DNA from 2 places in the Sinomonas flava genome. Region 1 is predicted to be linked to the other one. Evidence: predicted binding sites of a transcription regulator. Region 1 holds the regulator's gene; the other holds the start of a gene.
The links. The regulator HspR, encoded in region 1, represses chaperone genes until heat shock. The targets are predictions, from matches to a motif close to AAGTTGAGTCNNNNNGACTCAACTT.
Positions count from the first base shown of each region.

Region 2: the regulator HspR is predicted to act here: its motif matches at 4,498-4,522, upstream of ABD298_RS16775 (ATP-dependent Clp protease ATP-binding subunit).

Region 1 covers NZ_BAAAQW010000004.1:23,027-38,498, forward strand. Annotated here, with positions in the region: gene ABD298_RS07690 (GcvT family protein) at 1-1,222, opposite strand, end outside; partial or broken gene ABD298_RS18685 (formyltetrahydrofolate deformylase) at 1,339-1,895, opposite strand; gene ABD298_RS07705 (anti-sigma factor family protein) at 2,005-2,712, opposite strand; gene ABD298_RS07710 (sigma-70 family RNA polymerase sigma factor) at 2,709-3,212, opposite strand; gene ABD298_RS07715 (COG4315 family predicted lipoprotein) at 3,366-3,962, shown strand; gene ABD298_RS07720 (hypothetical protein) at 4,056-4,223, shown strand; gene ABD298_RS07725 (hypothetical protein) at 4,258-5,976, opposite strand; gene ABD298_RS07730 (DMP19 family protein) at 6,044-6,949, opposite strand; gene ABD298_RS07735 (heat shock protein transcriptional repressor HspR) at 7,065-7,490, opposite strand; gene ABD298_RS07740 (DnaJ C-terminal domain-containing protein) at 7,494-8,471, opposite strand; gene ABD298_RS07745 (nucleotide exchange factor GrpE) at 8,636-9,322, opposite strand; gene dnaK (molecular chaperone DnaK) at 9,325-11,193, opposite strand; gene ABD298_RS07755 (MFS transporter) at 11,369-12,787, opposite strand; gene ABD298_RS07760 (hypothetical protein) at 12,881-13,294, opposite strand; gene ABD298_RS07765 (methyltransferase domain-containing protein) at 13,438-14,268, shown strand; gene ABD298_RS07770 (LysE family transporter) at 14,315-14,935, shown strand; gene ABD298_RS07775 (low molecular weight protein-tyrosine-phosphatase) at 14,994-15,472, shown strand, end outside.
Region 2 covers NZ_BAAAQW010000012.1:86,560-102,031, forward strand. Annotated here, with positions in the region: gene ABD298_RS16755 (RrF2 family transcriptional regulator) at 46-495, shown strand; gene ABD298_RS16760 (globin domain-containing protein) at 677-1,879, shown strand; gene ABD298_RS16765 (NAD(P)-dependent oxidoreductase) at 1,987-2,595, opposite strand; gene poxB (ubiquinone-dependent pyruvate dehydrogenase) at 2,703-4,427, opposite strand; gene ABD298_RS16775 (ATP-dependent Clp protease ATP-binding subunit) at 4,549-7,179, shown strand; gene ABD298_RS16780 (PEP/pyruvate-binding domain-containing protein) at 7,310-9,736, opposite strand; gene ABD298_RS16785 (phosphoenolpyruvate carboxykinase (GTP)) at 9,898-11,736, opposite strand; tRNA gene ABD298_RS16790 (tRNA-Arg) at 12,030-12,103, shown strand; gene ABD298_RS16795 (dihydrolipoyl dehydrogenase family protein) at 12,243-13,661, shown strand; gene ABD298_RS16800 (ABC transporter ATP-binding protein) at 13,746-14,441, shown strand; gene ABD298_RS16805 (YhgE/Pip family protein) at 14,438-15,472, shown strand, end outside.

The sequences.
Region 1 (15,472 bases):
GCTGGATCTCCTCGAACCGCGCGACGTCGAGCTCGTGGATGTCCGTGCTGGACTGGCCGTCGACGAGGAGCTCGGCCACGGCCTTCGCGACGCCGGCCGAATGGGTCACCCACACGGCCTCGGCGATGAAGAAGCCGCGCACCTCGGGGGACTCGCCCACGAGCGAGCCGCCGTCCGGGGTGAAGGAGAAGATCCCGTTGAAGGCATCCGCGATCCCTGCGCCCTCGACGCCGGGCAGGAGCTGCTTGGTGGCCTTGAACGCCCGCTCGAAGTCCTCTGGGGTGAACTCGAGCCGGGACGGCATCGCGTGCTCGCCCATCTCCTTCCCGTCCACGGCCGGGAGCTCGTCGTAGCCGACGGCGATCGGGCGGTGGTCGTAGGAGCCGATGCCGAGGGACTCGCCGTGCTGGCGGAAGTACAGGCCGGCGTCCTGGTGGCGCAGGATCGGCAGCATCGCGCTGTTGCCGGTGCCGAGGACGTGGCTGCCGCCGAGCGCGACGCCGTCGGCGTGCTCGGCGAGCTCGCGCACCGGCGTCGTCCTGATGTACTGGTGGGCCATGGGCACGAGCGGGACGCGCATGCCGACGAGCTCCCCGAGTGCGGGTCCCCAGAAGCCTGCGGCGGAGATCACGATGTCGGCGGGGACCACGTCGTCCCCCGTCCTCACGCCCGTGACCCGGCCGCCCGACCGCTCGACGCCGGTGACCTCCACGCCGCCGACGAACTTCGCGCCGCGCTCCTGGGCCCGTTCGCGCAGGAGTTCGACGGCGAGCAGCGACGAGGCGAGCCCGTCGCCGGGCAGGTGCAGGCCGCCGAGGACGATGCTCTCGTCGATGAGCGGGTGGAGGGCCTTGGCCTCGGCGGGGTCCACGAGCCGGGCCTCGACGCCCCACGCGGTGGCCCAGCCGTGGCGCCGCTTGAGCTCGGCCAGGCGTCGCTCGCTCGTGGCGATCTCAAGGCCGCCGACCCGGTTGAAGGCCGAGAAGCCCGGCCGCGTGAGGGACGCGAGCTTGCGCCCGGTGTAGGCGGCGAACTCGGTCATGGTCTTGGACGAGTTGGTCTGGAAGACCAGGCCCGGCGCGTGGGAGGTCGAGCCGCCGGTCATCGGGATCGGGCCCTTGTCGAGGACCGTGATGTCCGTCCAGCCCCGCGACGTGAGCTCGTCGGCGAGGTTGGCGCCGACGATGCCGGCTCCGATGATGACAACGCGTGGTGAAGGCATGGTGGCTACTTTCGTGGGGTTCGGGGAGGTCCGGGAGGTGGCAGCGGAGGAGGTGGGCGCGATCAGGGGAAGACGATGGTGCGGTGTCCGCTGAGGAGCACCCGCTTCTCGGCGTGCTTGACGCCGCGGGCGTGCGCCTGGTGGTAGGGCTTGGCGCCCTTGAAGCCGGGCAGGAACGAGTGGTGGATGTTGATGGCCCGTCCGGCGAGCTTCCGGCAGAGGCCGTCGGAGAGGACCTGCATGTAGCGGGCGAGGACCACCAGGTCCGCGCCGTAGGCGTCCACGACCTCCAGCAGCTCGGCCTCTGCCTGCGGCTTGGTCCCGGCTGTGACGGGAATGTGGACGAAGGGCAGGCCCGCCGCCTCGGCCATGGGGCGGAGGTCGGGGTGGTTGGAGACGACGGCGACGAGCTCCGCCGCGAGGTTCCCCGCCTTCCACCGGTAGATGAGGTCGTGGAGGCAATGGTCGAGCTTGGACACCATCACGAGGACACGCGGCGGTGCTGCTGGTGCTCGGTGATGTCGAAGCCTCGCTCGACGAGGAAGCGGGACACGGCGTGGACGATCCCGGCGCGCTGCGGGCACGCGAGCGTGAGCACGGCGGAGTGGGCGGAGCCGGGTGAGGGCGCGGCCGCGGCGGGGACCGGGCGGGTGAGGGTCGGCGTTGCAGTCATGGGCGATCCTTCGGGTCATCCGAACTGTTCATACAACTGATATATAAGAGACGGTAGTGGGAGGGATCACAGCCGGTCAAGGGGTGTGGGGAAGGACTTTCGGCGAGCCTCAGCTGACGGCAGCGCTGGCCACGGTGTGCTGCGTCTCGTCGCGGATCTCGATGGTGCGGATGGACGCGAGCTGGAACGATGTGGCCCCGGTGAGCACGGCTCGGCCTTGGTATCCGGCGGAGCTCCAGCTGCCCGCCTGCTGGGACGCGCCGTCCGCCGCCACGACCCACACGCTGAACGCGCCGGCCTCGGGCATGCCCCGGCACGTCAGGTCCAGCTGGGTCCCCCAGGCCTTCCGGACCAGTGCGAGGTCCACGTGGGCGCCGTCGTCACTCGTGAGGGTGAGGGTCGCCGCCGGCGCCGTGGTCGCGGACGCGCTCGGCCCGGGCTGCGCCGCAGGCCAAGGTCCGTTGCCGACCACGGGCCCGAGAGCGACCCCCGCCGCGAAGAAGCCTGCCGCGGCGGCCGCGAGGGCACCGCCCCAGGCGAGGGTCCGCGCACGACGGCGCCGGGCCACCCGGGCGAGCAGCGCACCGGGTGCGGCGGCCGGCTCGGGTGCGCGGCCGTCGTCGTGCGCGAGTGCCTCGGCGCGGTCCACGGGAACAGCGTCGAGCAGTGCGGGGAGGGTCTCCAGCGAGGCGAGCTCGGCGCGGCAGGCCGGGCACCCGGCGAGGTGCGCCTCCACGTCCCGGGCCTCGCCGGGCTCGAGGGCGCCCAGGACGTAGGCCCCGAGGGACATGCGCAGGTCGTCGTGGCCGGGGTTCACCTCTCCACCCCCATCTCGTCGAGCGCGGCGCGGAGCGCCTTGAGCGCGTAGAAGCACCGGGACTTGACCGTCCCCGCGGGGACACCGAGCGCGCGGGCCGCCTCCGCGACGCTCAGGCGGCGGTAGTGCACGGCGACGAGGGCCTGCCGGTGGTCCGGGGTGAGCCGCGCGAGCGCCTCCTCCATGACCACCCGGTCGAGGAGCTCGTCGAAGCGCTCCCCGCCGGCCGCGGCGAAGCCTCCCTCGTCGTCGAGCGGCGCCACCGTGCGGGGCCGGCGGCCGGCGAGCCGATGCTGGTCGACGATGAGGTTCCGCACTGTCCTGTACAGGTACGGCCGCAGGCCCTGCGTCCCGTCCGGGGCGTGCCGCCACACCCGGATGATGGCCTCCTGGACGATCTCCTCCGCCTCCTCGCTGCCCACGGCGCCCCGGGCGAACCGGCGCAGCGCCGCCGCATGGTCGCGGTACAGCGCCGCGACGGCGTCCTCGTCCATGGGCATCGCGACCTCCTCGCCGGTTGACACGACGCAGGCCCCGGATCGGTTCAACCGGTCCTGAGAAAGGACGGAATCCCACCGGGATGTGAACCATTGTCCGCCCGGCGACGTATGACTGGCAGCGGCGGAGCGCCGCTTCGAAGGAGAGGCGGAACCATGAACAAGCGAGCAGCACTGGTCCTGGCAGCGTTCAGCGCGGCGTCCTCGCTGGCCCTTGCCGGCTGTGGCGGCGGGAGCGGCGGGAGTTCCTCCGGTTCGTCGTCCCCGGCGTCCTCCTCGGGCGCGTCGAGCTCGGCGGCCTCGAGCTCGGCGGCCGGCGGAGGCGACGCCTACGGTTCGGGCGGATCGTCGTCGTCCGGGTCGTCCGGCTCGGCATCGGCCCAGGCCGGCGGCGGGGCCGAGCTCAAGACCACCACCGTGGGCGGGCAGAAGATCATCGTCGACGAGAAGGGCATGACGGTCTACTACTACACGCGGGACAGCAAGGGCGCGACGGTGAGCGCGTGCACGGGCGGCTGCATCGCGCTCTGGCCGCCGGTCATCTCGTCCGAGTCGCCGAAGCTCGATGGCATCACCGCGACGGTCGGCAGCATCAAGACGCCTGACGGCAAGAACCAGGTGACCCTGAACGGCATGCCGATCTACTACTACCAGAAGGACACCGGGCCCGGGCAGGTCAACGGCCAGGCCGTGGCGGGCGTCTGGTACGTGGTGGGGGCCGACGGGACGATGATCACGTCGGCGCTGAAGTAGCAGGGCTGGGGCGGGAGGGCCACCGGGTGCTGGCCGCGTGCCGGGTCCGGGAGTAGGCTGGGGTCCCCCGGACGGTACTAGGAGGAACCAACCATGAGTGGCTTCCGCACGTACACGGAAGAAGAGAAGCACAGCTTCGTTGCACCCGCCTGCGAGCTGTGCGGGCAGCACCGCCATATCGTGTGGCAGCAGGACGGCGACAACTGGGTTCCCCGCGACAAGGGCTGCTCGAACGAGGCCTGCCCGCAGTACGCGGGTTAGCCGCAACGGAACGACGCACCCGCACGCCAGTGCCTCACAGGTCCTGATCGTGCGGGTGCACGCTGTCCAGCTCGATCCGGCCGTCCGGCAGTCTCCAGAAGTGCAGCCGCAGCGCCGCGGGGGTGTTCTTCTGGACCGAAGCCCGCCAGAGTGTTGCGCCATCCTTCCGTACCTTCTGCCGGTCCTCGGGGCCTGCGCCGCTCCGGAAGGGATGGACGTCGAGGCCAGCGAGCAGTTCGGAGGCACCGACGAGGACGCGGACGCAGATGTCGAACGCCTTCGGCAGTCGGGCGGCCACCCGTTCGTGGTCGAGCGACGCCGCAAAGCGGGGCCCGACGACGTAGGACCGCGCCTCGGGCAGAGGCCATCGCGCCTTGTCGTGTGGGGGAACGACGCGGACCCACGCCTCGTAGACCTCGTGGAGCAGCCAGGCCTCCGGAGCGACGAAGTGCCTGCGCGAGTCGTGGTCTCGAAGCTGCTGTTCCCGAGCGCGCGCGGACTTCCGTTGTCTGCCCGCCTCGACTCGCCGCCTCGCAAGGTCCTCGCTCAGCTTGTCCACCGTGGCCGTCATCTGCTCGAGCGTGGCCTCCCGGGAGGCGAGCCGCTTCCTCAGGAGTTCCACCTCGCCCTCCAGTGCGCGTGTGGGAGCGAGCGCGGTGCCACCGTCCACGCGGCCGCTTTGGTCCCTGAGGACGGCCACTTCGCGGCGTGCCGCCTCGAGAGCCAGCTGGGTCGTCCGGAGAGCCGTGCCGAGGCCGTTCGTCGGCGCTGCCTGGCCCTCTGGGGCTGGCGAGGCGGCTGTTCCGCTCTCTTTGCCGCCGAGGGCACGGTCGCGCTCGAGCCAGGGCGGTCCTCCGAGGATGAGAGCCGGCGCGGCGACGACCGGCTCCTCCTCGTCAGCATCGATGACGGACAGACGAACAGCTCCGCTCACCCGAGAGAAGCGGGTGACGACGACGTCGCCCTCGTTCAGGAGCATGCCCATGCCGTCGAGGGGATTGGACGTCACGGCGTCGAGGCCGACAGTCCACTCCTTGCCGGGCCAGAGACGCAGCCGCGCCTTCTCGGGCCTGACCTCGACGACGAGGGCGAGCGCTTGCTCCCCCGGCTGGTAGCACTCGGTGAGCCGGGGTTCCTGCCGGAGGCCAGAGATGTCGAGAGTGTGGCGGTCCGCCTCGAGGAGCCCTTCGAGGCGCTGACCAACGCGGAGGATCCAGTCGAGCCTCACGCCGGGAACGGCCGCTTCTTGGGAGATCGTGGCCCGCGATCCGTTCTCCATCGCAACGACGGCACGGTGCCCCTCGGCAGCGAAGCCCAGCACGACGCCGCGGGCCATCACCGGGGCCGTTCTCGTCGGGGCGACTGCCCCCTTCGGAGCGGGCGCCATGCTGACGACATCATGCACAACGTCACGGGCGGCGCGTGCTGCCTGCTGCGGACCCTGCGACAGGTGCAGCGGGCTCCGGTACATGTCGTCGAGCCAGTCGAGCGAGAGCGAATACGCGCGGACTGCGTTGCCGTATACCTCGCGTCCGGGAGGCAGCGCCCCGGTCAGCGCGCGGGTGGCGGGGCCGCTGACAATCCGGATCACCTCGGCCAGTCCGTCAACCTCTCGGGCGATCAACTCCGCGTCGATGTGTCCGCCCGGCTTGTCCCGGTGCACTGAAACCACGACTGTCGGGACGCCGCGGTCAGGCGAGCAGAGGTACCCGGCCAGCCACGCGCCGTCGTCCGTTGTCCTGACCCCCGCCATGTCGTCCCCCTCGGGCTGCTGCCAACAGGGACAGCCAATCACAGGGGTCAGACATTCCTCCGGCGCCTCAGCGCGTCGGCTGCTCCTCGCGCCCTGCGCCGGCGCCCCCGTCGAGGGGCTGGACGCTGTCCTCGCCGAGGTCCCAGTCGTCATCGTCGTCGAGCTCCTCGAACTCGACGGCGGCGAGGATCTTCCCGTCGGCCAGGTCAATCATGAATGCCTCGTCGTCCTCCTCGACCATCGCGTACTCGCCTTGGTCGGTGGTGAAGCGCCAGGCGAGGGTCTTGATGCCGTGGTGGAGGTAGTTCGGGTCCCCCATCGTGATGGCCACCAGCTCGTGGCCCGCCACGTCGCACAGCTCGCGGATCACGATCTCGAAGTCGGGGAGGTCCTCCAGGTCGTCCTGGGCCGCCGCGCGGCGCTCCTCGAGGTCCTCGATGAGGCCCACCCGGCGGGCGATCTCGTCCTCGATCGCGTCGTCGTCCAGGAGGAGGAGGCCTTCCTGACCCCTCAGCCACGCGGCATTGAGCGCCACGATGTCCTCGTCCTCGAGGACCTTCTCGAACCGGTCGTCGAGCTCCTCGAGGGACCGCACGGCGTCGGAGGCGTCGTCGTCGCCGTCCAGGTAGGCCTCGGCGTCATCCTCCGAGAGGGCCTCGAAGGCGGCCGTGAACGCGTCGAAGAGCTCGGCGTGCCGGGCGGCCCCCATCTCGTGCAGGCCCTCCCGGACCAGGGCGTCGACCCCGCGGCGGTCGCCCGAACTGAAGATGTACTGGGCAAAGCCGCCGTCGAGCAGCTGGGTCAGGTAGAAGTCGACATAGTAGCTGCGCAGAGCGTTGGGAGCGATCTCCCGCTCGTCGAGCAGCTCCTCGTACATGGCATTGACGACGTCGACGTTGGCGTCCACGACGGCTTCGTCTCCGGCCTCGATGGCCTCGGCCGGGAGGACGACGGGATGCTGGCTGGCGGTCATGCGGGGCTCCTCGCTCTGACGGTCACTCACGCCTCGAACGTACGACGGCGCGCTGCGCCGGGACCGCACCGGAACGGGATCTGCGGGTGAACGTTGGGCGAACCTTGGGCGAGGACTACTTGTGGTGCGGCCGCCACAGGACGATCGCCTGGGACGGCGGCTGCGGGCGCTGCCCGCGGGCCAGGGTGACCACGTCGCCCGCGATGCCCGCGGCGAAGACCCGCCGCGGGTCGGGGCCGCGGCGCTGGGCGTCTGCGAGATCGGCTTGGAGTTCGGCGACTCGCGACTGGAGCGCGGCGACCTGGTTCTCGAGCTCGAGGATGCGCTTGATCCCCTCGAGGGACACGCCGTCCTTGGACAGGCGCTGCACCTCGCGGAGCATCTCGACGTCGCGCTGGGAGTACCGGCGCTGGCGGCCCGGCTGCCGCGACGGCGAGACGAGCCCCAGACGGTCGTACTGCCGGAGGGTCTGGGGGTGCATCTCGGCCAGCTCCGCCGCCACGGAGATCACGAAGATCGGCGCGTACGGGTCGATGGCCATGGCCTAGAGCCTCGCTTTCTCCGCAAGGTGGGCGCGCGGGTCGGACTGGCCGTTCTTGGCGGTCGCCTCGGCGAAGGCCCGCACGGCCTCCTCGGCTTCCTTCGAGAGGTTCTGGGGCACGACGACGTCGATGGTCACCAGCAGGTCGCCCGCGCCCTTGGAGGTCTTGACGCCCTTGCCCTTGAGGCGCAGCGTCCGCCCGGAGCTGGTCCCGGCGGGGACCTTCATCTTCACGGTCCGGCCGTCGACGGTGGGCACGTCGATCTGGGCACCCAGGACGGCCTCGTCGAACGTGACGGGGACGTGGATGCGGAGGTTGTCGCCCTCGCGGGCGAAGAAGGGGTGGGGCGTGACGTGGACGGTCACCATGAGGTCCCCGGCACCGCCGGAACCCGGGCCGCCCTTGCCGCGGACGCGGACCTTCTGCCCGTCTCGGATGCCTGCGGGGATCCGGACGTCGATGACCTCGCCGCTGGGCTCGCGCAGGCCGATGGTGGTGCCGCGGATGGATCCGGCGAAGGAGATCGTCGTCGTCGCCTGTCGGTCCGCTCCGCGCTGGGGCGGGGCCTGGAAGCCCCCTCCCCCGCCGAAGCCGCCGCCGAACAGGTCAGCGAATTCGGGCGGGATGTTGCCGGTCGAGAAGCCGCGCGAGTGCCGCCCGGTGCCGCCTCCGAAGAGGCCGCCGAAGAGGTCCTCGAACCCCGCTGCCCCGGCCCCGCCGGCGCCCCCCGGCGCGAACCGCGCACCGCCCATCGCCCGGATGGCGTCGTACTGCTGGCGCTCCTCCGGATCGGAGAGGACGTGGTGCGCCTCGGTGATGTCCTTGAACTTCTTCTCGGCCTCGAGGTCCCCGGCGTTGGTGTCCGGGTGGTACTTCCGAGCGAGCTTGCGGTAGGCCTTCTTGATGTCCGCCGCGGAGGCGTCCTTGGGCACGCCCAGAATGGCGTAGAAGTCCTTGTCCACCCAGTCCTGACTGGCCAAGTTCGCTCCTTAGTTCGAGTAGTGCTTCAAGTTTCCTACGGTTTCGGGTACAGATGACTCCGCGAACCGCCCTTTCGGGTACGCGGACCGGATGGCCCGCGTACCCGAAAGGGCGTGGACGCGCATCACCTGTACCCGAAACGGGGGCGGGTCAGACCCGCGGCTCAGCCCTGCGGCGTCGCCACGATCACCTGGGCCGCCCGGAGGACCCGCGCCTTGGTGCGGTAGCCGGTGCGGAGCACCTGCTGGACCGTGTCGACGTCGATGCCCTCGCCCGGCTGCTGGATGAGCGCCTCGTGGACGTTCGGGTCGAACTCCACGCCGGCGGCGTCGATGCGCTCGAGGCCCTGGCTTGCGAGCACCGACTCGAGCTTCGCCGCGATGGAGGCGAACGGCCCGTCGGTCAGGTCGCCGTGGGCGCGTGCGGCGTCGATGTCGTCCAGGACCGGCAGGAGGGAGTTGAGGACGCCCATGACGGCGACCTCGCCCGCCACTGCCCGGTCGCGGTCCACGCGGCGCCGGTAGTTGACGTACTCCGCCTGGAGCCGGAGCAGGTCGTTGCGCAGCTCGGCGATGACGGCGTCGTGCGCGGCGACCTCCTCGCCGGCCGCTGCCTCGCTGAGGATCTGCTCCGCCTGGGCCAGCGCGTCGCCGGAGTCGTGGGCCTCGTCCACAGGACGAATGTCCTCGTGGTCGGGGCGCTCCGCGGCGCCGTCCTGCTCAGGGTGCCGCGCCTGGCCGGTCACCGGGTCCACCTTCCGGTTGTCCCGGATGACCGGCTCAGGACGCTCGCCGGTCCCCTCGGAGTCGCGCGCGTGCTCGTGCTCGTTCTGGTTTCCGTGGGGGGCCATGGCTACTTCTTCTCGTCCTCGTCCACGATCTCGGCGTCGACGATGTCCTCGTCGGCGCCCGCCTTGCTGCCGGCGTCGTGCGTTCCGGCCTGCGCGCCGTCGCCCGCCGCCGCGCCGGACTGGGCCTGCGAGTAGATGGCCTCGCCGAGCTTGGTCTGGGACTGCTGGAGCTTCTCGAACGCGGTCTTCACAGCGTCGTCGTCCGTGCCCTCGAGCGCCTTCTTGAGGGAGTCGACGTCGGCCTTGACCTCCGTCTTGACCTCCTCGGGCAGCTTGTCCGAGTTGTCCGCGATGAGCTTGTCCACGGAGTACGCGAGCTGCTCGGCGGAGTTGCGCGTGTCGGCAGCCTCGCGGCGCTTCTTGTCCTCGGCGGCGTGGGCCTCGGCGTCGGCGACCATGCGCTCGATGTCGTCCTTGGACAGCGCGGTGCCGCCCGAGATGGTCATCGACTGCTCCTTGCCCGTGCCCTTGTCCTTGGCGGACACGTGCACGATGCCGTTGGCGTCGATGTCGAAGGTGACCTCGATCTGGGGGACGCCGCGCGGGGCGGGGGCGATGCCCGTGAGCTCGAAGGTGCCCAGCGGCTTGTTGTCGCGGGTGAACTCGCGCTCGCCCTGGAAGACCTGGATGGACACGGAAGGCTGGTTGTCGTCCGCGGTCGTGAAGGTCTCGGAGCGCTTGGTCGGGATGGCCGTGTTGCGCTCGATGAGCTTGGTCATCACGCCGCCCTTGGTCTCGATGCCGAGGGAGAGCGGGGTGACGTCGATGAGGAGGACGTCCTTGCGCTCGCCCTTGAGGACGCCGGCCTGCAGGGCAGCGCCGACGGCCACGACCTCGTCCGGGTTGACGCCCTTGTTCGGCTCCTTGCCGCCCGTGAGCTCCTTGACGAGCTCGGAGACGGCGGGCATGCGGGTGGAGCCGCCGACGAGGACCACGTGGTCGATGTCGGAGACCTTGATGCCGGCCTCGGAGATCACGTCGTGGAACGGCTTCTTGGTGCGCTCGAGCAGGTCCTTGGTGAGGTCCTGGAACTTCGCGCGGGAGAGGGACTCGTCGAGGTGGACCGGGCCGTCGGGGGTGACGGAGAGGTACTGGAGCGAGATGTTGGTGCTCGTCGAGGACGAGAGCTCCTTCTTGGCCTGCTCGGCGGCCTCGCGGAGGCGCTGGAGGGCAATCTTGTCCTTGGAGAGGTCGATGCCCTTGACCTTGAGCTGGCCGAGGAGGTACTCGACGACACGCTGGTCCCAGTCGTCGCCGCCGAGGCGGTTGTCGCCGGCGGTCGCGCGGACCTGGATGGTCGAGAAGTCGTCCTCGTCCTTGCCGACCTCGAGGAGGGAGACGTCGAAGGTTCCGCCGCCGAGGTCGAAGACGAGGATGAGCTCGTCCTCCTTGCCCTTGTCGAGGCCGTACGCGAGCGCGGCCGCGGTGGGCTCGTTGATGATGCGCAGGACGTTCATGCCCGCGATCTCGCCGGCCTCCTTGGTGGCCTGGCGCTCGGCGTCGTTGAAGTAGGCCGGGACGGTGATGACCGCGTCCGTGACCTTCTCGCCCAGGTACGACTCGGCGTCGTTCTTGAGCTTCATGAGGATGCGCGCGGAGATCTCCTGCGGCGTGTACTTCTTGTCGTCGATGTTGATCGACCAGTCGGTGCCCATGTGGCGCTTGACCGAGGCGATGGTGCGGTCGATGTTGTTGACGGCCTGGCGCTTGGCGATCTCGCCGACGAGGACCTCGCCCGTCTTGGAGAACGCGACGACGGACGGCGTGGTGCGGCCGCCCTCGGCGTTGGCGATGACCGTTGGCTCACCGCCCTCGAGGACGGACACGACGGAGTTGGTGGTGCCGAGGTCGATGCCTACTGCACGGGACATAGGTTCCTCCTGCTGATGCTGATCGGACTGCACTCGCCCAGCCTGGATCAAGTTGAGCGATCTGCACTCAAGTCTACGCGGGCGGCCTCTCGTGTCAAATGAAGTTGAGTCGACCAGACTCAAGTTCGCGGTGGGCGTACGGGCCGTAGCGCCCGCGCACGACGGCGCCGCGCGGCTACCGCCGCCCGCTCACCTCGGTCCCGGCGTGGCGCGGGAGGAACGCGCTGTCCGCCACCGACAGCAGCATGATCGCGGCGATCGCGGCGAAGGCGACCCGGTACGGCGCGGCGGGGTCAGCGGCAGACGCCCCGGCGCCGTCGCCCATCGCCTGCGCGGCGAAGCGGATCAGCAGCGCGCCGACCGCGACCCCGAGCGCGTGGGCGAGCTGGACCAGGGTGTTCGAGATGGCGTTGGCGCTGGGCATCCGATCCGGCGCCACGTCGGCGTACTGGACGGTCATGTAGGCCGAGAAGCCGATGGAGCGGAACACCCCCGAGGCCACGAGGACCGCGAACAGGAGGGCGTCGGGCCACTCGGGGGTGGCGAGGGCGCACAGGGCGAACGTCACTGCCGACGCTGCCGCCGCCCCGACCAGCACGGGCTTGAAGCCGAGGCGGCGGATGAGCGACGTCGTGGCCGGCTTGATCCCGATGTTCCCGACGAACACGGCCGCGACCATGAAGCCGGCCCGGACCGGGTCCCACCCGAACCCGTCCTGCAGCATGAGCGGGAGCATGAACGGGACCGAGGAGATCGTGAGCCGGTAGACGAAGCCGCCGGTCTGCGTGGCCCTGAAGGTGCGCACCCCGAGGACGGAGAAGTCGAACAGGGGCGACTCGGCGCGCCGCATCCACGCGACGGCCGCGGCCAGCGCCGCGATGCCCGCCGCGAGCGCGGCGCCGCCCCAGAGCAGCTCGCCCGCGTGCCCGAGCAGCTCGAGGCCGACGACGACGGCCGCGACGCCCGCCGTCGTCAACGCGAGGCCGGGCCAGTCGAGCCTGCGGGAGGGATCGCCGCCGCCCCGCGGGACGAGGCGCAGGGCGGCCACCAGCGCGGCAGCGCCGAGGGGGAGGTTGACGAGGAAGATCCAGTGCCAGGAGAGGTACTGCGTCAGGGCGCCGCCGACCAGCGGCGCGAGGACCGGGGCCAGGAGACCCGGCCAGACGAGGAACGCGGTGGCCTTGAGCAGCTCGTCCTTGGGCGTGCCGCGCAGCACCACGAGCGTCCCGACGGGGACCATCATGGCCCCGCCGAAGCCTTGGACCGCGCGGAAGGCCGTGAGCGCCCCCAGCGTGGGGCTCAGGGCGCAGGCGAGGGAGGCGAGCGTGAAGACCGCGATCGCCACGGAGAAGACGCGGCGGGGGCCGAAGCGCTCCGCGAGCCAGGCGCTGAACGGGATCCCCATCGCCACGGTGACGAGGTAGGAGGTCATCGCGACGTTCACGTCCGCCGGCGCGACCCCGAATTCGCTGCCGATGGCGGGCATCGCCGTCGCCAGCGCCGTTCCGTCGAGGAACTCCATGAAGAACGTGGCCGCGACGAGGAGGGCCAAGCGGGGGTTCCATGCGGTCGCAGGCGGGGCGGCGGGGGTCACCGTCACAGCCTAGCGAGACGCCTCACCGCCGGCCGGTGCCGTCCACGTTTCGGTCCGGCCGCCCGGGGCGCGGGTCGACGGGCTCCGCGCGGGTCAGTAGGCGGGGTAGAACGCGGCGCTGTTGAGGGCTTCGCTGCTGCCGGTGGTGAGGGCGAGCGCGATCACGCCGGCAGTGAAAAGCACGCTGATCGCGAGCCAGATGGCGCTGAACTTGACCAGAGTGCGGATCTCGGCGCGGCTCACGGACGCCTTGTCCTCCCGCACCGCCTCGATCTGCTGCCCGATCCGGGCCAGCGGGCTCGGGTGGACCGGGAGGAGGGAGTTCGAGGCGCAGTCGATGGAGCCGTCGTGGAGGGTGGCGACCATGCGGTTCGCGCGCCGGTCCAGGCGCAGGCTCGAGATGTTGCTGCCGTGGCGGGCGAGGAGGATGTCCTCGCCGAGGTGCATGCGTCCGCCCCGGCGGCGGAGGCGGCGGGTGTGGTTGTTCGAACTCTCGATCAGGGACATTCGGCGCTCCTCTCAGACGCGGGGGCACCGTTGCCCGAGCAGTCGTATATGATTCGCCTTCAACGGTACCGGGAGCGCGAGGCCGTCCCCCGCGAAAACCGGCCTTTCGTAGCGAACTTCACACCCTCTTGTAACGTGGTGCCATGAGCGGCCCGGACAGCACCTCGCGCACCCCTGACGACGTCTACACCCACGGCCACCATGAGAGCGTCGTGAAGGCGCATGCCTCCCGCACGGCGGAGAACTCGGCGGCGTTCCTCATCCCGCACCTCACGCCCGGGCTCAGGGTGCTCGACGTCGGGTGCGGGCCCGGGAGCATCACGTGCGACTTCGCGCTCCTCGTCGCCCCCGGCGAGGTGGTCGGGCTGGACCGCTCCGAGGACATCGTCGCCCAGGCTCGGGCGCTCGCCGAGGAGCGCGGCGTCGGGAACACCTCCTTCACCGCGGGGAACGTGTACGACCTCGACCTCGAGGACGAGTCGTTCGACGTCGTCCACGCGCACCAGGTGCTCCAGCACCTCACGGACCCCGTCGCCGCGCTGCGCGAGATGCGGCGCGTGGCCAAGCCCGGCGGGATCGTCGCGGTGCGCGACGCCGACTTCCATGGGATGAGCTGGTACCCGGAGATCGAAGAACTCGACGAGTGGATGGAGCTGTACCAGTGCATCGCGCGGCGCAACGGCGCCGAGCCCGACGCCGGGCGGCGGCTCGTGAGCTGGATGCAGGAGGCGGGGTTCACTGACGTGGCCCCGTCGAGCAGCAACTGGCTCTACGCGACGCCCCAGCAGCGCGCGTGGCAGGCACGCGTGTGGAGCGAGAGGGTGCTCCACTCGGCGTTCGCTGAGCAGGCCCTCGAGTACGGGTTCGCCGACCAGGCAGACCTCGAGCGCATCGCATCGGGCTGGCACCGCTGGGGCTCGTCCTCGGACGGCTGGTTCCTCATCCCCAACGGGGAGGTCGTCGCCCGGGCGTAGCCCTCGGGCGGTCTGGACCCCCGCGCGGCGGCCCTACGCTTGTAGGGTGCCGCTTTCCCTCTGGGGCGCCCTCGTGGGCGCCTGCCTGCTGATCAGCTTCACGCCTGGTGCGGGTGCCATCAACACTATGAGCAACTCGCTCACCTCCGGGTTCCGCCGCTCCATATGGGGCGTCCTCGGGCAGCAGGCGGCCCTCATCGTGCACCTGGCGATCGTGGCGGCCGGGCTCGGCGTCATTGTGGCCAGCTCGCCGGTGGCGTTCAACGTGATCCGGTACCTCGGGGCCGCGTACCTCGTGTACCTCGGCGTGCGGCAGTTCTTCAGCAGGCCCGACACGTCCGAGGAGGCGGCCGCCGCGCTCGCCAACGAGCCGGCGTGGTCGATGTTCCAGCGCGGGCTCTGGGTAAACCTGCTCAATCCGAAGGCGATCGTCTTCTTCCTCGCGTTCATCCCGGGATTCGTGCGGCCCGACCTCCCGATGTGGAGCCAGTACCTCGTCATCGGGATCACGATCGTGATCGTGGACATCCTGGTCATGTGGTTCTTCTTCGCGCTGGCGGCCAAGAGCTTCCAGCGGTTCACGCGGAGCGAGCGCGGCCAGACCGTCCTCAACCGTGTCTTCGGTGTCCTCTTCGTCGGCGTCGGCGCGCTCCTCGCGCTCGTGTGATGCCCAGCACTGCGGCAGGATTCCGTCCGACCCCCTCGCCGACCCTATGCTTGGTGACATGAACTCGACGGCGAGCCCCTACCGGATCATCACGGTCTGCACCGGGAACATCTGCCGTTCTCCCATGGCCGAGTTCATGCTCACCGACGCCCTCCGCGCAGCAGGCCTCGGCGAGGTCGCCGTCGTCGACTCCGCGGGCACCACGAACTACGAGGTGGGGCGTCCCATCGACCCACGCGCAGCGCGCGTCCTCGACGGCCACGGCCTCCGCGCCGCCGCGCATGTCGCCCGGCAGTTCGAGCGCGCGTGGTTCATCGAGCGCGAGCTCATCCTCGCCCTCGACGTCGACCACTACGGCCACCTCCGCCAGAGCGCCCCGGCCGGCACCGAGGACAAGATCCGGATGCTCCGCGCGTTCGACCCCGAGGTGGCTCACCTCGACCACCTCGACCAGGGCATTGAAGACCCCTGGTTCGGGGATCAGAGCGACTTCGAGCTCACCTGGAAGCTCATTGCGGCGGCCGTCCCGGGCATCGT
Region 2 (15,472 bases), on a different contig from region 1:
GGGGCCCCAAGGAGCACCGGCCCCGGCGGGCGTAGAATACTCGCCATGCGCATGACGGCCTTCGAGGATGTGAGTCTGCGCGCCCTGATGCTGCTGGCTGCCAATGACACCGGCGTCCCGCTGGCCACGCGGACCATCGCTGACGGCGTCGGCACGCCCTACAACCACGTGAGCAAGGCCGTGCTCAGGCTCCGCGAGCTCGGGTACGTCGAGGCCACGCGCGGCCGCTCCGGCGGCGTCCAGCTGAGCGAGGCGGGGCGGAAGGCGACGGTCGGCGGCGTCCTGCGCGCCCTGGACACACGTGAGGACCTGGCCGAGTGCGAGACCCCCAACGGGGACTGCCCCCTGAGCATCCAGTGCGGGCTGCGCGGCGCCCTCCGGCGCGCCCGTGAGGCCTTCTACCGCGAGCTCGACAGCGTCGTGGTGAGCTCGCTCCCGCACGAGCGGCAGATGGGCCCGGTGCTCGTGCGGATCGGGCTGCGCCCGCCCGCCTGAGCCGCCCGGCCCCTGCCGACGGCGAAGCCCCCACGGCACGTGACGTTCCGTGACGAGCGTCACAGCTTTTCAAATTGCCATTTTCTACGCTCAGTAGAAGACTGTAGGTAATTCAGCATCACAGATGCGGAATAAGCCAAGTTCCCCGGTCGGGGACCAGCCCCATGCTTGAGGAGTCGCAATGCTCTCGGATACCGCGCGCCCCGTCATCGAAGCCACCCTCCCCCTCGTGGGGAGCCGGATCGGCGAGATCACGCCTCTGTTCTACCAGAAGATGTTCGCCGCGCATCCCGAGCTCCTCAACGGGACCTTCTCCCGCGCCAACCAGGCCAACGGCACCCAGCGCCAGGCCCTCGCCGGCGCCATCGCGGCCTTCGCGAGCCACCTTGTGACCAACCCCGGCACCCTCCCCGAGGCGGTCCTGAGCCGCATCGCCCACAAGCACACGTCCCTCGGCATCACCGAGGACCAGTACCAGATCGTCTACAAGTACCTCTTCGAGGCCATCGTCGAGGACCTCGGCGAGGCCGTCACGCCCGAGGTCGCTGCGGCCTGGACCGAGGTGTACTGGCTCATGGCGGACGCCCTCATCAAGATCGAGAAGGGGCTCTACGCCAAGCAGGCCAATGACAAGATGTGGATGCCCTGGAAGATCGTGGAGAAGACGCCCGCGAGCCCCACGACGATGACGTTCGTGTTCGAGCCCGCCGACGACACCCCCGTGACCCCGGGCGAGCCCGGCCAGTTCGTCTCGGTCCGCATCCCGGTCGCGGACGGCCTCCTGCAGGCCCGCCAGTACACGCTGTCGGCCGACGCCGAGTCCACCGAGCGCCGCGTCATCACCACCAAGTTCAACGACGGCGGCGAGGTCTCGCCGATCATGCACGAGAAGTTCCAGGTGGGCGACGTCGTCGAGCTCTCCAACCCGTACGGCGACGTGACGCTCGACGACGGCGACGGCCCGCTCGTCCTCGCGACCGCCGGCATCGGCTGCACCCCGGCCGCCTCCATCCTGCGGGCCCTGGCCACCAACGGCTCGGGCCGCGAGGTCCTCGCCCTGCACGCCGACCGCAGCCTCGACACGTGGGCCCTGTCCGACCAGATGCTCGGCGACGTCCAGAAGATCGACGGCGCGAGCCTGAAGGTGTGGCTCGAGAAGCCCGAACTCGCCGCAGTGGGCGCAGGTGCCGCGGGCGCCGAGACGCACGAGGGCTTCATGAACCTCGCCGACGTGGACCTCCCCGAGAACGCGAACGTCTACCTCTGCGGCCCGCTGCCCTTCATGCAGAAGGTCCGCTCCCAGGCCATCGCCAAGGGCATCCCTGCCACGAAGATCCACTACGAGGTCTTCGGCCCCGACCTCTGGCTCGCCTCGCAGAACTGAGGTCCGGCAGCAGGCACCCGCCCGCACAGACGTCTGAGGGTCACCTCCTGAGGGTCACGTGATGTGACTCCCAGGAGGTGACCCTCAGACGTTCGGCGGCGCAGAGATCAGTTCGAGGCAGTGAAGAACGTTCCCCGGAACTGCGGCTGCTCGAGCTCGTCGAGCGCGGCGACGGCGTAGTCCTGCGAGGAGATCCTCTCGCCGGCGGCCGGGACGTCGACGGCCGTGACATACTCCCCCGTGCGCTCACCCGGGGCGATGACCGCGGCCGGGGCCTGAACGGTCAGGTCGGCGCCGGCGTCGCGCAGGGCCTCGTAGGCGACATACACGGCGTCCGACTCCCCCTTGTACTCGGCCGGGAATCCGGGGGTGTCCTTGATCGGCGTGCCGTCGGGGGTCTTGAGTCCGCCGAAGCCGCCCACCATGTAGAGCCGCGCCGCCGTGGGCACCGCTGCGATCGCGCGGTGGGCGTCGATGTAGGGCTGGCGGGAACCGCCGGTGCGGTCGGGCACCGTGGCCAGCACGACGGCGTCGTGCGCGTGGGCCACCTCGCTGTACGTCTCGACGTCGGCCAGGTCCGCGGCACGCACGACGGCGGCACCCTCCACCGGGGCCCCCTTGCGGCTGATGGCGGTCACCTCGTGCCCCCGGCGGACGGCTTCGGCGACGATCTGGCTTCCCACCATGCCGGTGGCTCCGTAGACGGCGATCTTCATGAGGGCTCCTAAAGATTGAAGTTGCAACCTTAAGCAACCCCCGTCCCCGGGTGAGTATTCCGCCGCCAGGACGTGACCCCCAGAAGGTGACCCCCAGAAGGTGGCTCCTAGAAGAGCTGGCGCCAGTTGGTCTTCGCCAGGTCGAGCACCTCGTCGCCGCGGCCGGAGAGGACGGTCCTGAGGGCGTAGAGTGTGAAGCCGCTGGCCTGCTGCGCGGTGATCGCCGGCGGCATGGCGAGCTCCTGCCGGGCCGTCACGACGTCCACGAGGGCGGGGCCGTCGTGCGCGAGCGCCTCCTTGAGGCCGCGCTCGAGCTCCGAGGACTCGTTGACCCGCACCCCCTTGATGCCCAGGGCCTCCGCCACTGCGGCGAAATTCGGATTGTCCAGCCCGGTGCCGAAGTTCACGAAGCCCGCCGACTTCATCTCGAGCTCGATGAAGTTCAGCGAGCCGTTGTTGAACACGACCAGCTTCACCGGCAGCCGGTTCTGCACGAGCGTGATGAGCTCGCCCATGAGCATCGAGAGGCCGCCGTCCCCGGCGAGCGCCACGACCTGCCGGCCCGGGAAGGCGGCCTGCGCGCCCATCGCGTGCGGCAGTGCGTTCGCCATGGAGCCGTGCGTGAACGAGCCGACCAGGCGCCGTCGCCCGTTCATGGTAAGGTAGCGCGCCGCCCAGATCACCGGGGTGCCGACGTCCGCCGTGAAGACCACGTCGTCGTCGGCGAGCTGGTCGAGGACGCGGGTGATGTGCTGCGGGTGGAGCGGCTGCCCCTTCTTCGTAGGGGTGGCGAGGTCGTCGAGCCGGGACCGGGTCTTGGCGTAGTGCTTGAGGGTCGACTCGAGGTGGGTGCGCCGCTTCTTCCGGCTCAACAGCGGCAGCAGGGCGGACGCGGTGTGCTTGACGTCGCCGACGAGCCCGAGGTCGAGGCGGGTGCGCCGACCCAGCTGGTCGCCGCGGATGTCCACCTGGATGATCTTCGCCCGCTCCGGGTAGAACTGCTGGTAGGGGAAGTCGGTGCCGAGCATGAGGAGCGCGTCGCAGGACTCCATGGCGCGGTAGCCGGAGCTGAACCCGAGCAGGCCGGTCATGCCGACGTCGAACGGGTTGTCGTACTCGATGAACTCCTTCCCGCGGAACGCGTGCACGATCGGCGCCCCGAGCGCGTCGGCGAGCGCGACCACCTCGTCGTGGGCTCCCTCGACGCCCGCGCCTGCGAGGATCGTGACCTTGCCGGCCGCGTTGAGGATATCCGCGGCCTCCCGCAGCTCGCGCCCGCTCGGCACGATCCTCGGCTCGGCCCGGCGCACCACGGCGATCCGGTCCGACGCGACCTGGGCGAGCGCGATGTCCCCGGAGAGGACCACGACGGCGACGCCGCGCTTCTCGACTGCAGTGCGCAGGGCGATCTCGAGGATCCGCGGCATCTGGGCCGGGTCCGTGACCTGCTCGGCGTAGACGCTGCACTCGCGGAAGACCTCCGTGGGATGGGTCTCCTGGAAGTAGTTCGAGCCGATCTCGGTGCTGGGGATGTGGGCGGCGATCGCCAGGACCGGGACGCGGGAGCGGTTCGCGTCGTAGAGCCCGTTGATGAGGTGGAGGTTCCCGGGGCCTGCGGAGCCGGCGCAGACTGCCACCTCCCCGGTGAGCGCCGCCTCCGCGGCCGCGGCGAAGGCGGCGGCTTCCTCGTGGCGCACGTGGACCCACTGGATGCTCGGAGTTCCGCGGAGCGCGTCGGTGAACCCGTTGAGGGAGTCCCCGGGGAGGCCGTAGACGCGGCTGACTCCGTTGGCGGCGAGGGTGTCGACGATGTTCTCAGCGATGGTCGTCATGGCCTCCAACCTAGCCGTGTGACGCAGATCCCGGGTACCCCCGGGGAATAACTGGGTAGCACAGACGTTGAACTTGAGCGTAAGTCACTCAACTCTGTATCTATCCTTCGGAGGATTACGAATGCCACTGTTCTTCGGCCCCGCAGCCGGCAACGGCTCCTTCGACGAGTTCCTTGCCCGGTACCTCCAGGGTCAGGGAGCGCGCCGAGTGGGGCGCCCCATCGACATGACGCGGCTCGTGAGCCGCGGGACCCAAAGGGTGCTCAACGTCGCCGGCCGCTACGCGAAGGACCACGGACACCGCGAGGTGGACGCCCTGCACCTGCTCCGCATCCTCGCGGAGACTGAGGCGGTCTCCGACATGGTCCGGCGCGCGGGCGTGGACCCCGCAGGGATCGTGGAGGCCGTCGAACAGCGGCTGCCCGAACCCGCCGAGGGCTCCGACACGGACCCCGCCGCCGCCCCCACGCTCACCGCCGCCGCGCAGCATGTCTTCCTTGACGCGTACAAGGTCGCGCGCTCCCTCGGGTCCACCTACATCGACCCCGAGCACGTGTTCCTCGCGCTCGTGCTGGGCACGGACGCGCCCGCTGGCCAGATCCTCGCGGCCGCCGGCGTCACGCCCCAGTCCCTGCAGGAGGGCGAGTCCGCCCCGGCGGATCCCGCGCACGACGGCGAGGCGTCGCCCCGCGCCCCGAGGCGCACCGCAGGCAGCGGCGCACCCAGCGGGAAGGACACCATGCTCGGCCAGTTCGGCACGGACCTCACCGAGCTCGCCCGCGAGGGCAGGCTCGATCCGGTGATCGGCCGCGCCGAGGAGATCGAGCAGGCCATCGAGATCCTCGCCCGCCGCACCAAGAACAACCCCGTGCTCATCGGCGAGGCCGGCGTCGGCAAGACGGCGATCGTCGAGGGCCTGGCCCAAGCCATCGCGTCCGGGGAGGTGCCCGCGCAGCTGTCCGGCAAGCGCGTGGTCTCCCTCGACCTGCCCGCCATGGTGGCGGGCACCCGCTACCGCGGCGACTTCGAGGAGCGCATCACCAAGACCCTGGACGAGCTCGCCGAGGACGGGGACGTCATCGCGTTCATCGACGAGCTCCACACCGTCGTCGGCGCCGGAGGCGGTGGAGAGGGCGGCATGGACGCGGGGAACATCCTCAAGCCCCGCCTCGCCCGCGGCGAGCTGCATCTCGTGGGCGCCACCACGCTCGACGAGTACCGCCGCATCGAGAAGGACCCCGCCCTTGAGCGCCGGTTCCAGCCCGTGACGGTCGGCGAGCCGAGTGTGGAGGACGCCGTCGCGATCCTGGCCGGCCTCGCCCCCCGCTACGCGGAGCACCACGATGTGGCGTACTCGGACGAGGCGATCCGCGCCGCGGTCGAGCTCTCCCACCGCTACATCACCGACAGGTACCTGCCGGACAAGGCCATCGACCTCATCGACCAGGCCGGTGCCCGCCTGAGCCTCGCGCGCGGCCCCCGGGCCGTGGACGTCGAGGCCCTGAACGCCGAGGCCACGAAGCTCGAGCAGGAGAAGGCCGCCGCCGTCGCCCGCGAGGACTACGAGGAGGCCTCCCGGCTGCGCGACGCGATCGAGGCGGTAGCCGTCAGGATCGCCGATGCCGCGGAAGGGGTCGGCACCCAGGCGCGCGACGCCGTCGTGCGCGAGGAGGACATCGCCGCCGTCGTGGCGCGTGCCACCGGAATCCCGGCGGCACGGGTCACCGAGGGCGAGCGCGAACGGCTCGCGCGCCTCGAGGACGAGCTCCACGGGCGCGTCGTCGGGCAGGAGGACGCGGTCACCGCGATCGCGAAGGCCGTGCGCCGCAACCGCACGGGCCTCGGCGACGCCGGGCGCCCGGTCGGCAGCTTCCTCTTCCTCGGCCCCACCGGCGTGGGCAAGACCGAGCTCGCGAAGGCCCTCGCGGCGTCGCTGTTCGGTGATGAGTCGGCGATGGCGCGCTTCGACATGAGCGAGTTCGGCGAGCGCCACACCGTCTCGCGGCTGGTCGGCGCCCCTCCCGGGTACGTCGGCTACTCGGAGGCCGGGCAGCTCACCGAGCGCGTGCGCCGGCGCCCCTACTCCGTGGTGCTGCTGGACGAGGTCGAGAAGGCCCACCCCGACGTATTCAACCTGCTCCTGCAGGTGCTCGACGACGGCAGGCTCACCGACGGCCAGGGCCGCACCGTGGACTTCCGCAACACCGTGGTGATCATGACGAGCAACCTCGGCTCCGAGTTCCTCGCGACCCGTGGCGCCTCACTCGGCTTCGCGGCCGGCGGCGCCGAGGGCGGTCCGTCCGAGACCGAGCTGCGCGCGAGGATCATGGGCCGCCTGCGCGAGACGATGCGGCCGGAGTTCCTCAACCGCATCGACGAGATCGTGCTGTTCCGCAAGCTCACCCGCGAGCAGCTGCACGAGATCGTGCGGCTCCAGCTCCGCAGCACCGAGGCGCGGCTCGCGGCGCAGGGCATCGCCCTGGCCGTGGACGACGCCGCGGTGGACTGGATCGCGGAGCGCGGCTACGAGCCCGAGTTCGGTGCCCGCCCGCTGCGCCGGGTGATCCAGCGCGAGCTCGAGGACCGCGTCGCGGACCTGCTCGTGGCCGGCGAGGTCGCCGAGGGCGGCCGGGTCGCCGTGGGCGTCTCGGGTGCCGGTGAGACTGGGGAGGGCCCTCACGACGATCGGACGCACGACGGCGACCGGCTCACCGTCCGCGCGGACGTCGCCGAGGCGGCCCCCGCCGCCTGACTCTGAGGGTCACCTCCTGAAGGTCACCTCCTGGGGGTCACCTCCTGGGGTTCCTCATCTGAAGGTCACCTCCTGAAGGCCATTGTCTGGACTTTGGCCAACAGGAGGTGACCTTCAGACGTGTCAGGGGTCAGGCCGAGTCGACGCGGCCGCGGCTGCCGTCCACCCGGACGCGCTGCCCGTCGCGGAGCACCGACGTTCCTGTTCGCGTCCCCATGACCGCAGGCACGCCATACTCACGGGCGACAATCGCCGCGTGCGAACCGAGGCCGCCCGTGTCCACAACCACCGCCGCCGCCCGGGCGAACAGCGGCGTCCAGGACGGATTGGTGTTCGGGCACACCAGGACGTCCCCGGCGCGCAGCCTGCCGAACTCCTCGGGTCCCCGGATCACTCGCACGAGGCCCTCCGCAACTCCCCCGCTCGCGGGCGTCCCCACCACCAGCGCGGCTCCGTCATCGGCCGCAGGCGGCAGCGCGGCTACGAGGTCCAGCATCGGCACCCCCGCATACTCACGCCTTATCGCCGCGCGGCGAGCGGCGAGGTCGCGCACCCGCGAACGCTCGACGTCGTCCATCACCTCGGGCGGCCGCAGCGCCCGCAGTTCCTCGAGGCGCAGGTGGAAGACGTCCTCCGGCGCGTCGATGGCCCCGGCCGCGACGAGTCGTCGGCCGAGCTCCATGAACGTGGCACGCAGCGGCCGCATGACCTTGGTGGCGAGGGCATGCGAATCCTCGCGAAAGGCGAAGCCGCGCCGCGACGCCTCGACGAGCTCGCGGACAGCGGCGCGGGCCGGCCCAAGCCGCCGGAGGAGCGGGTGGGCGAGGAGACGGCGGAGCGCCTCGTCCCCTGGGGTCTCGCGTTGATCCGGCCGGGATGCCGCGGAAAGCGACTGGATGATGGCAACGACCGGCACGGGGTCGTCGCGCCACGACGGAGCCGTCGCGACGACCACGCTCACCGACTCCCTGTGCCCGTATTCGACGAGGAACGCCGTCAGATGGTCATTGAAGCGGGCGAACTCGGGCCGAGTCCGGACGGCATCGAGGAACGCATGGGCATCGAGTTCGGCAGCGGCGTCGAGGAGTGCGGGGTCTGCGCGGACCTCGGCCGCGAGTTCCTCCAGGGCATCGTTGCCAGCCCGCGTGCTCGTCCGGCCTCCGGCAACGAGCGGCGAGGCGAGCCGTCCCTGCCAAAGCAGGGCGAGAACCACCCGCAGGGGAAGCACGGGCAGCAGTGCGCCGGGGAGATAGGCGGCGCGGAGGAGCCCGATCGAGACCATTGCGTCGTTGCACCGGTCGACGCGATGCAGGAGCCCCAGCCAGGACATTGCTTCGAGGCTCTCAGCGTCGAGTGCCGCCACCGCAGCCGTGAACTCCTGCACCTGCGGGTCCTCGGGCCAGCGCTTGGAAGGGTATCTGCGGGCCCTGCGGGCCAGGGCGAGCGGCGCGCCGAACGTGCGCAGAGTCGGTCGGGGCCGAGGCGGCACGAGCTGGAGGGCCACGCCGTCGCGCTCCCGGACCAGCTCGTCGAATGGCGGGAAGCGCACGCCGACGCTTTCGGTCATGAGATGGAGCATTCTCACGACACCGGGCCCGATCCAGCCGGTGACGTCCAACGGGTACGGACGCACAGCGAACATCTCGACGAAGAAGGGCGCAACGAGCTGCTGGATCCGGTTCAGGGGCGGGGCCTCGAAGGGGAGGGCGGTCATGGGGCGGGCCTGGAGCAGGACGATGCGCCCGTTCGCCAGCGCCCATTCGACGTCCTGGGGAACGCCGAAGTGCTGTTCGGCGCGCACCGCGAGCTGGGCGAGTTCGCGGGCTGCCGCGTCCGGCACGACCTGCTCGCCGCTCTGCCCCTGCGTCCGCTCCCGGACGGCGCCGTCGCGCCCCAGGACGAGGTGCTCGGGGGTGACCTCGCCGGACACGACCGCTTCTCCGAGCCCGGGCGCCGCGTCGACGACGAGCTCGTCGCGGCGGCCGGAGAGCGGATCGGCGGTGAAGAGGACGCCCGCCGCCTCGGGGTCGACCATGCGCTGGACGACGACGGCGATGGCCACCTCGGCCGGGTCGATCCCCTGCCGCTGGCGGTAGTCCGCTGCGCGGTCCGTCCAGAGGGACGCCCAGCAGCGGCGGACGGCGTCGAGCACCGCGTCCGTGCCGGAGACGTTCAGGAACGTGTCCTGCTGGCCGGCGAACGCCGCCCCCGGGAGGTCTTCGGCGGTGGCGCTCGAACGCACGGCCACGGGGGTCCCCTCGGGCCCGAGCTCGGTCAGCGCCGCCGTCACCGCATGTGCAGTCGCCGCGTCGAGGGGCACGGAGGTCAGGATCTGCCGGGCCGAGGCGGGGTGGGACGCCGCGGCGTGCGGTTCGAGGCCCGCGCGTGCGGCATGGGCCCTGTAGGCCCCCGTCGTGACCACGAACCCGGGCGGGACGGGGAGTCCAGCATCGATGAGCTCTCCCAGGTTCGCACCCTTGCCCCCGGCCACGGAAACGTCAGCAGCCCGGACAGAGGCGAGCGGCAGGACCAGAGGTGGGGCGGCGCCGTCGTCCATGGACCTACGCTACCGCCGCCCGCTCCCATCTGGAGGGCGCCGCTCGGGAGGCCGGCGTCTGGAGGCCACCCGACAGGGAAAAATGGAGGGCCGCCCCGTGTGCAGCGGGGCGACCCTCCGAGAGACCGGCGCCGTCTAAACCGCCGGGGTCTTGATGCGCGTCAGGACAAGCGCGACTTGAGGCCCTCGAGCTCGGCCGTGATGCTCTTCGGCAGCGAGCCGCCGAAGCGTGCGAACCACTCCTCGAGGCCCGGGAGCTCCGCGTGCCACTCGTCGGCGTCGAAGCGCACGGCTTCCTCGACCTCAGCCTCGGTCATGTCCAGGCCGGTGAGGTCCAGGCTGTCCGCGGTCGGGACGAAGCCGATCGGGGTCTCGACAGCGTCGGCCGTGCCCTCGATGCGCTCGATCGCCCACTTGAGCACCCGCGAGTTGTCGCCGAAGCCCGGCCACGCGAACTTGCCGTCGCGGGTGCGGCGGAACCAGTTCACGAGGAAGATCTTCGGGAGGCGGGCGGGGTTGCCCTTCGCGGAGACGCGGACCCAGTGGTTGAGGTAGTCGCCGGCGTCGTAGCCGATGAACGGCAGCATGGCCATCGGGTCGCGGCGCACGACGCCGACCGCCCCGGCCGCGGCCGCCGTGGTCTCCGAGGAGAGCGTGGCGCCCATGAAGATGCCGTTCGCCCAGCTGCGCGACTGCGTCACGAGCGGAACGGTGGTCTTGCGGCGGCCGCCGAAGAGGATCGCGGAGATCTCCACGCCGTTCGGGGCGAAGTACTCGGGGGCGAGCATGTCGATCTGGTCGATCGGCGTGCAGAAGCGCGAGTTCGGGTGGGCGGCGGGACGTCCGCCGGCGGCGGAGGAAATCGCGGGCGTCCAGTCGTTGCCCTGCCAGTCGGTGAGGTGGGCGGGGACCTCGTCGGTCATGCCCTCCCACCACACGCCGCCGTCGTCGGTGAGGGCCACGTTGGTGAAGATGCTGTTGCCCTTGGCGATGGCGCGCATCGCGTTCGGGTTGGTGCCCCAGCCGGTGCCGGGTGCGACGCCGAACAGGCCGGCCTCGGGGTTGACGGCGCGGAGCTCGCCTTCCTTGCCGAAGCGCATCCAGGAGATGTCGTCGCCGAGGGTCTCGACCTTCCAGCCCTCGATCGTGGGATCGAGGAGCGCGAGGTTGGTCTTGCCGCACGCGGACGGGAAGGCCGCCGCGACGTTGTAGACCTTGTTCTCGGGGCTGGTCAGCTTGAGGATGAGCATGTGCTCGGCGAGCCAGCCCTCGTCGCGGGCCATGACCGAGGCGATGCGCAGGGCGTAGCACTTCTTGCCGAGCAGCGCGTTGCCGCCGTAGCCGGAGCCGTAGGACCAGATCGAGCGCTCCTCGGGGAAGTGCACGATCCACTTCTCCGGGTTGCACGGCCATGCGACGTCCTCCTGGCCCTCCTCGAGCGGGGCGCCAACCGAGTGCAGGGCGGGGACGAAGAACGCGCGCGTCTCCTCGATCTTCTTCAGCACGTCGGAGCCGATGCGCGCCATGATGCGCATCGAGGCGACCACGTAGGCCGAATCGGTGATCTCGACGCCGAACTTCGGGTCTTCCGCGTCGAGGTGGCCCATGACGAACGGGATCACGTACATGGTGCGGCCGCGCATCGAGCCGTCGAAGAGGCCCGTGAGCTTCTCCTTCATGGCGTCCGGGTCCATCCAGTTGTTGGTGAAGCCGGCGTCGCGCTCGTTCTTCGAGCAGATGAAGGTCTGCTCCTCGACGCGGGCCACATCGGCCGGGTCGGAGAACGCGGCGAAGGAGTTGGGGAAGAGCTCCGGGTTCAGGCGCGTGAGGGTCCCGGCGATGACGAGCTCATCGGTCAGCTGACGGTACTCCGCCTCGGAACCGTCGACCCAGTGGATGCGCTCGGGCTTGGTCAGCTCGGCGACTTCTTCGACCCAGGAGAGCAGCGGCTCGTACGTGGTGGGTGCTTCCGCGATCAGCGGCAGACGAGTTTCGCCCATGTCGGTCTCCTTTGGTGGGGTCGGCGTGTTCTTCCATGCTAGGGAAGGTGGTCTGTACCACCGGCCCCCAAGTCGCTTGAAACGAGAGCGAAACATCCGAAAACTGCGGGTTTTCGGGGATTCCAGAGTCGGAGCGGCTGTTTTAAGTGAGGAAGGTCACATAGACCGGTCTAGCTAATATGACTTCTCACGAGGGTGCCGAGCGACACACGTTCCCAATTTGGAGTTGGGAAGGTGTTCGCGTAAAGTTATTCGAGGCCGAGCGGGGAGGGAACAAGCCGCACGGCAGGTAAGCGCCCATAGCTCAGCTGGATAGAGCGTCTGTCTACGGAACAGAAGGTCAGGGGTTCGAATCCCTTTGGGCGCACACATGAGGAGGACCCGGTCGGACGACCGGGCCCTCCTGTCGTTTAACCTCCCCTAACCTCCCACAACCTCTCCCAACCTCCCTTAACCTCCGCTTCCCCGTCCGGGCCGGGGCCTGCCCCGTCGAATAGCATCGAGGGGTGGACAGCGAGTATGACGTCATCGTGATCGGAGCCGGAGCCGCCGGCGAGAATGCAGCGGACCGGGCGGTCAAGGGCGGCCTCTCCGCGGCCCTCGTGGAGAGCGACCTGGTGGGCGGGGCCTGCTCGTACTGGGCGTGCGAGCCCTCCAAGGCGCTCCTCCGGCCCGGCGCCGCCCTGCGCGCCGCGCGCTCCGTGGCCGGCGCACGGGAGGCCGTCACCGGGTCCCTCGACATCCCACAGGTCCTCGCCCGGCGCGACGCGGCGGTCAACTCCTGGGACGACACCTCTCAGGCGGAGTGGGTGTCAGGCGCCGGCATCGAACTCGTCCGCGGGCGCGCCCGGCTCTCCGGCGCGCGGCGCGTTGTCGTGAGCGACGACCGCGGCGACCATTTCACGCTCACGGCGCGGCACGCCGTCGTGCTCGCCACCGGCTCCGCGCCCGCCGTTCCGAGGATCCCCGGCCTCCACGACGTCCCGTTCTGGACCACCAAGGAGGCCACCAGCACGCACGAGGTGCCCGAGAGCCTCGTCGTCCTGGGAGGCGGCGTCGCGGGGACGGAGCTGGCGCAGGCCTTCGGCCGGCTCGGCGCGCGCGTCACGGTCGTCGCCCGCGGCCCGCTCCTCTCGGCGTTCCCCGTGGACGCGCGCGGGCTGGTCGCCGAGGGCCTCGCGGCCGACGGTGTCGAGGTCATCGAGAACACCTCTGCGGAGCTGGTGGAGAACACGGACGACGGCGCCGTGCGCGTCTCGCTCCCGGGCGGGCGCGCGCTCGAGGCGGCTCGCCTGCTCGTCGCAACCGGGCGCCGTCCGGCGCTGGACGGGCTGGGGCTGCCCGCGTTCGGCGTCGAGCCGGTCTCGATGCGGGTCGACGAGACCGGCCGGGTGCAGGGCCTCTCCTGGCTCTACGCCGTGGGCGACTGCTCGGGCGGCCCCAAGCTCACCCACCAGGGCAAGTACCAGGCGCGCATCACGGGCGATGCCATCGCCGCCCGCGCCCGCGGGGAGCTCGCGCGGAACGAGACGGCCCAGGCCTGGAGCCCGTGGGCGCGCACCGCCGATCGGCTCGCCGTGCCCCAGGTCGTCTTCACCGATCCAGAAATCGGGATGGTCGGGCTCAGCGAGGAGGAGGCCTGGGAGGCTGGCCTCCGCGTCCGTCCGATCGCCGTGCCCCTCAATGTCGCCGCCGCGTCGCTGCACGCTGAGGACTACAGCGGCTGGGCCCAGCTGCTCATCGACGAGGACCTCCGCACGGTCGTGGGCGCCTGCTTCGCCGGGCCGGACGTCGCCGAACTCCTCCACGCCGCCACGGTCGCGATCGTGGGCGAGGTTCCGCTGGACCGGCTGTGGCATGCGGTGCCGGCGTTCCCCACGCTCTCCGAGGTGTGGTTGAGGCTCCTCGAGGCGTACGGCGTGTAATCGGCCCGGAGGTCCAGCCCGTGGAAGCACGGGCGCACCGCTCTCGGTTTTGTACTGACCGGTCAGTTTCCTACAATTGAGAGCATGCTTTCAGTTCGTGGTCTGACCGTTGTCGGACGTCACGGCGACCTCGTGCGCCCGACCTCCTTCGAGGCACGCCCGGGACGCCTCGCACTCGTCCGCGGCGACGGGCAAGACGCGCGCACCGCCTTGGCGCTGGCCGCCAGCGGCCGCTACGCCCCGGACTCGGGGACCGCCACGTGGGGTGCGTCGAGCACGGCCAGGAAGGACCTGCGCACCCTCCGCAGGGCCGCAGCGCTCGTGGACTCCCCCGGCATCAACGAGGCCGAGCTGCACCTGAGCGTGCGCGACCTCGTCGCCGAGGACCTCGCCCTCCTCCCCCGACGCCACCGCGGTGCGACGGACCCCAGAGCATGGCTCACGGTCCACGCCTTCGAGGACGTCGCCGGGGAGTGGGCCCGCAGCCTGCCGCCGCACCGGCGGGTCGAGCTCCTGACCGAGCTCGCCCTCGCGGACCCGGCGGTCCGCCTCCTCGTCGTCGACTCCCCCGACCGGCACTCCGACCGTGCCGGCGACTGGCTCCCGCGCCTCGAAGCCCTCGCCGGGAACCCGGGCCGGCCCCTCGCCGTCGTCGGCGTGGTCGCGGAGGTGCCACGGGGCTGGGAAGGGGCGGTCGCCGTCGTGGGCAATGCGGCACCGGCTGAGGGCGCTGAGGGCACGGACCTCTTCCCGCGCAAGCGCGAGGAGGCCCGGGCATGACCGTGCTGCGCCTCGCCGGCTCCGAGCTCAAGCGCATGACCTACGGCCTGCTGCCCAAGCTCACGATCCTGGCCCTCACGATGGTCCCGCTCCTCTACGGCGCCGTCTACCTGTACGCGAACTGGGACCCGTACAAGAACATGGACCGGATCCCCGCCGCCCTCGTCGTGGAGGACCGGGGCGCCGACGCAGCCGACGGCACCCGGCTCGACGCCGGGAACGACGTCGCGCAGACCCTCGTCGACGGGCACCTCTTCGACTGGCACCGAGTCTCGAGCCCGGCCGAGGCCGACGAGGGCGTCCGCACGGGCACCTACTCCTTCTCGCTGACCCTGCCGGCGGACTTCTCGGCGAACCTCGCCTCCCCCGGCAGCTTCGACTCGGCACAGCAGGCCATGCTCCAGGTCACCACGAACGACGCCAACAACTACCTCCTGTCCACGATCGTGGACAAGGTCACCACTGCGGTGCACGACGCCGTCGCCAAGCAGGTGGGCACGGAGACCGCGGCGAAGCTGCTCACCGGCTACGGGACGATCCATACCCAGCTCGCGACAGCCTCCGACGGCGCGGCCCAGCTCGCCGAGGGCCTCGACGCGCTCAAGGGCGGCGCGGCCCAGCTCGCGGACGGCACGGCGCAGGTGAGCAGCGGTGCCCGCCAGCTCGTCGCAGGCCAGACCCAGCTGCGGGACGGCGCCGTCCGGCTCCGCGACGGCTCCGCGCAGCTCGCCGCCGGCCTCGGATCGCTTGAGCAGAAGGCGGCGACGCTCCCGACGGACACGCAGCGGCTTGCCGACGGTGCGGCCCAGGTCGCGGCCGGGAACGCCGCCCTCAATGACAGGGTCCAGTCCGCGGTGGCCGCTGCAGACGCGGCCGACGCGGGCCTGCAGGAGCGCGTCCGGGCCTCCGCCCAGAAGCTCGTGGCCTCAGGCGTCCTGACCCAGGCCCAGGCAGACAGGATGGTTGCGGACGTGGCCGGCGCGCAGTCCTCGACGCCGGCCTCCGACGCCCGTGCCCAGCTCCACACCGCG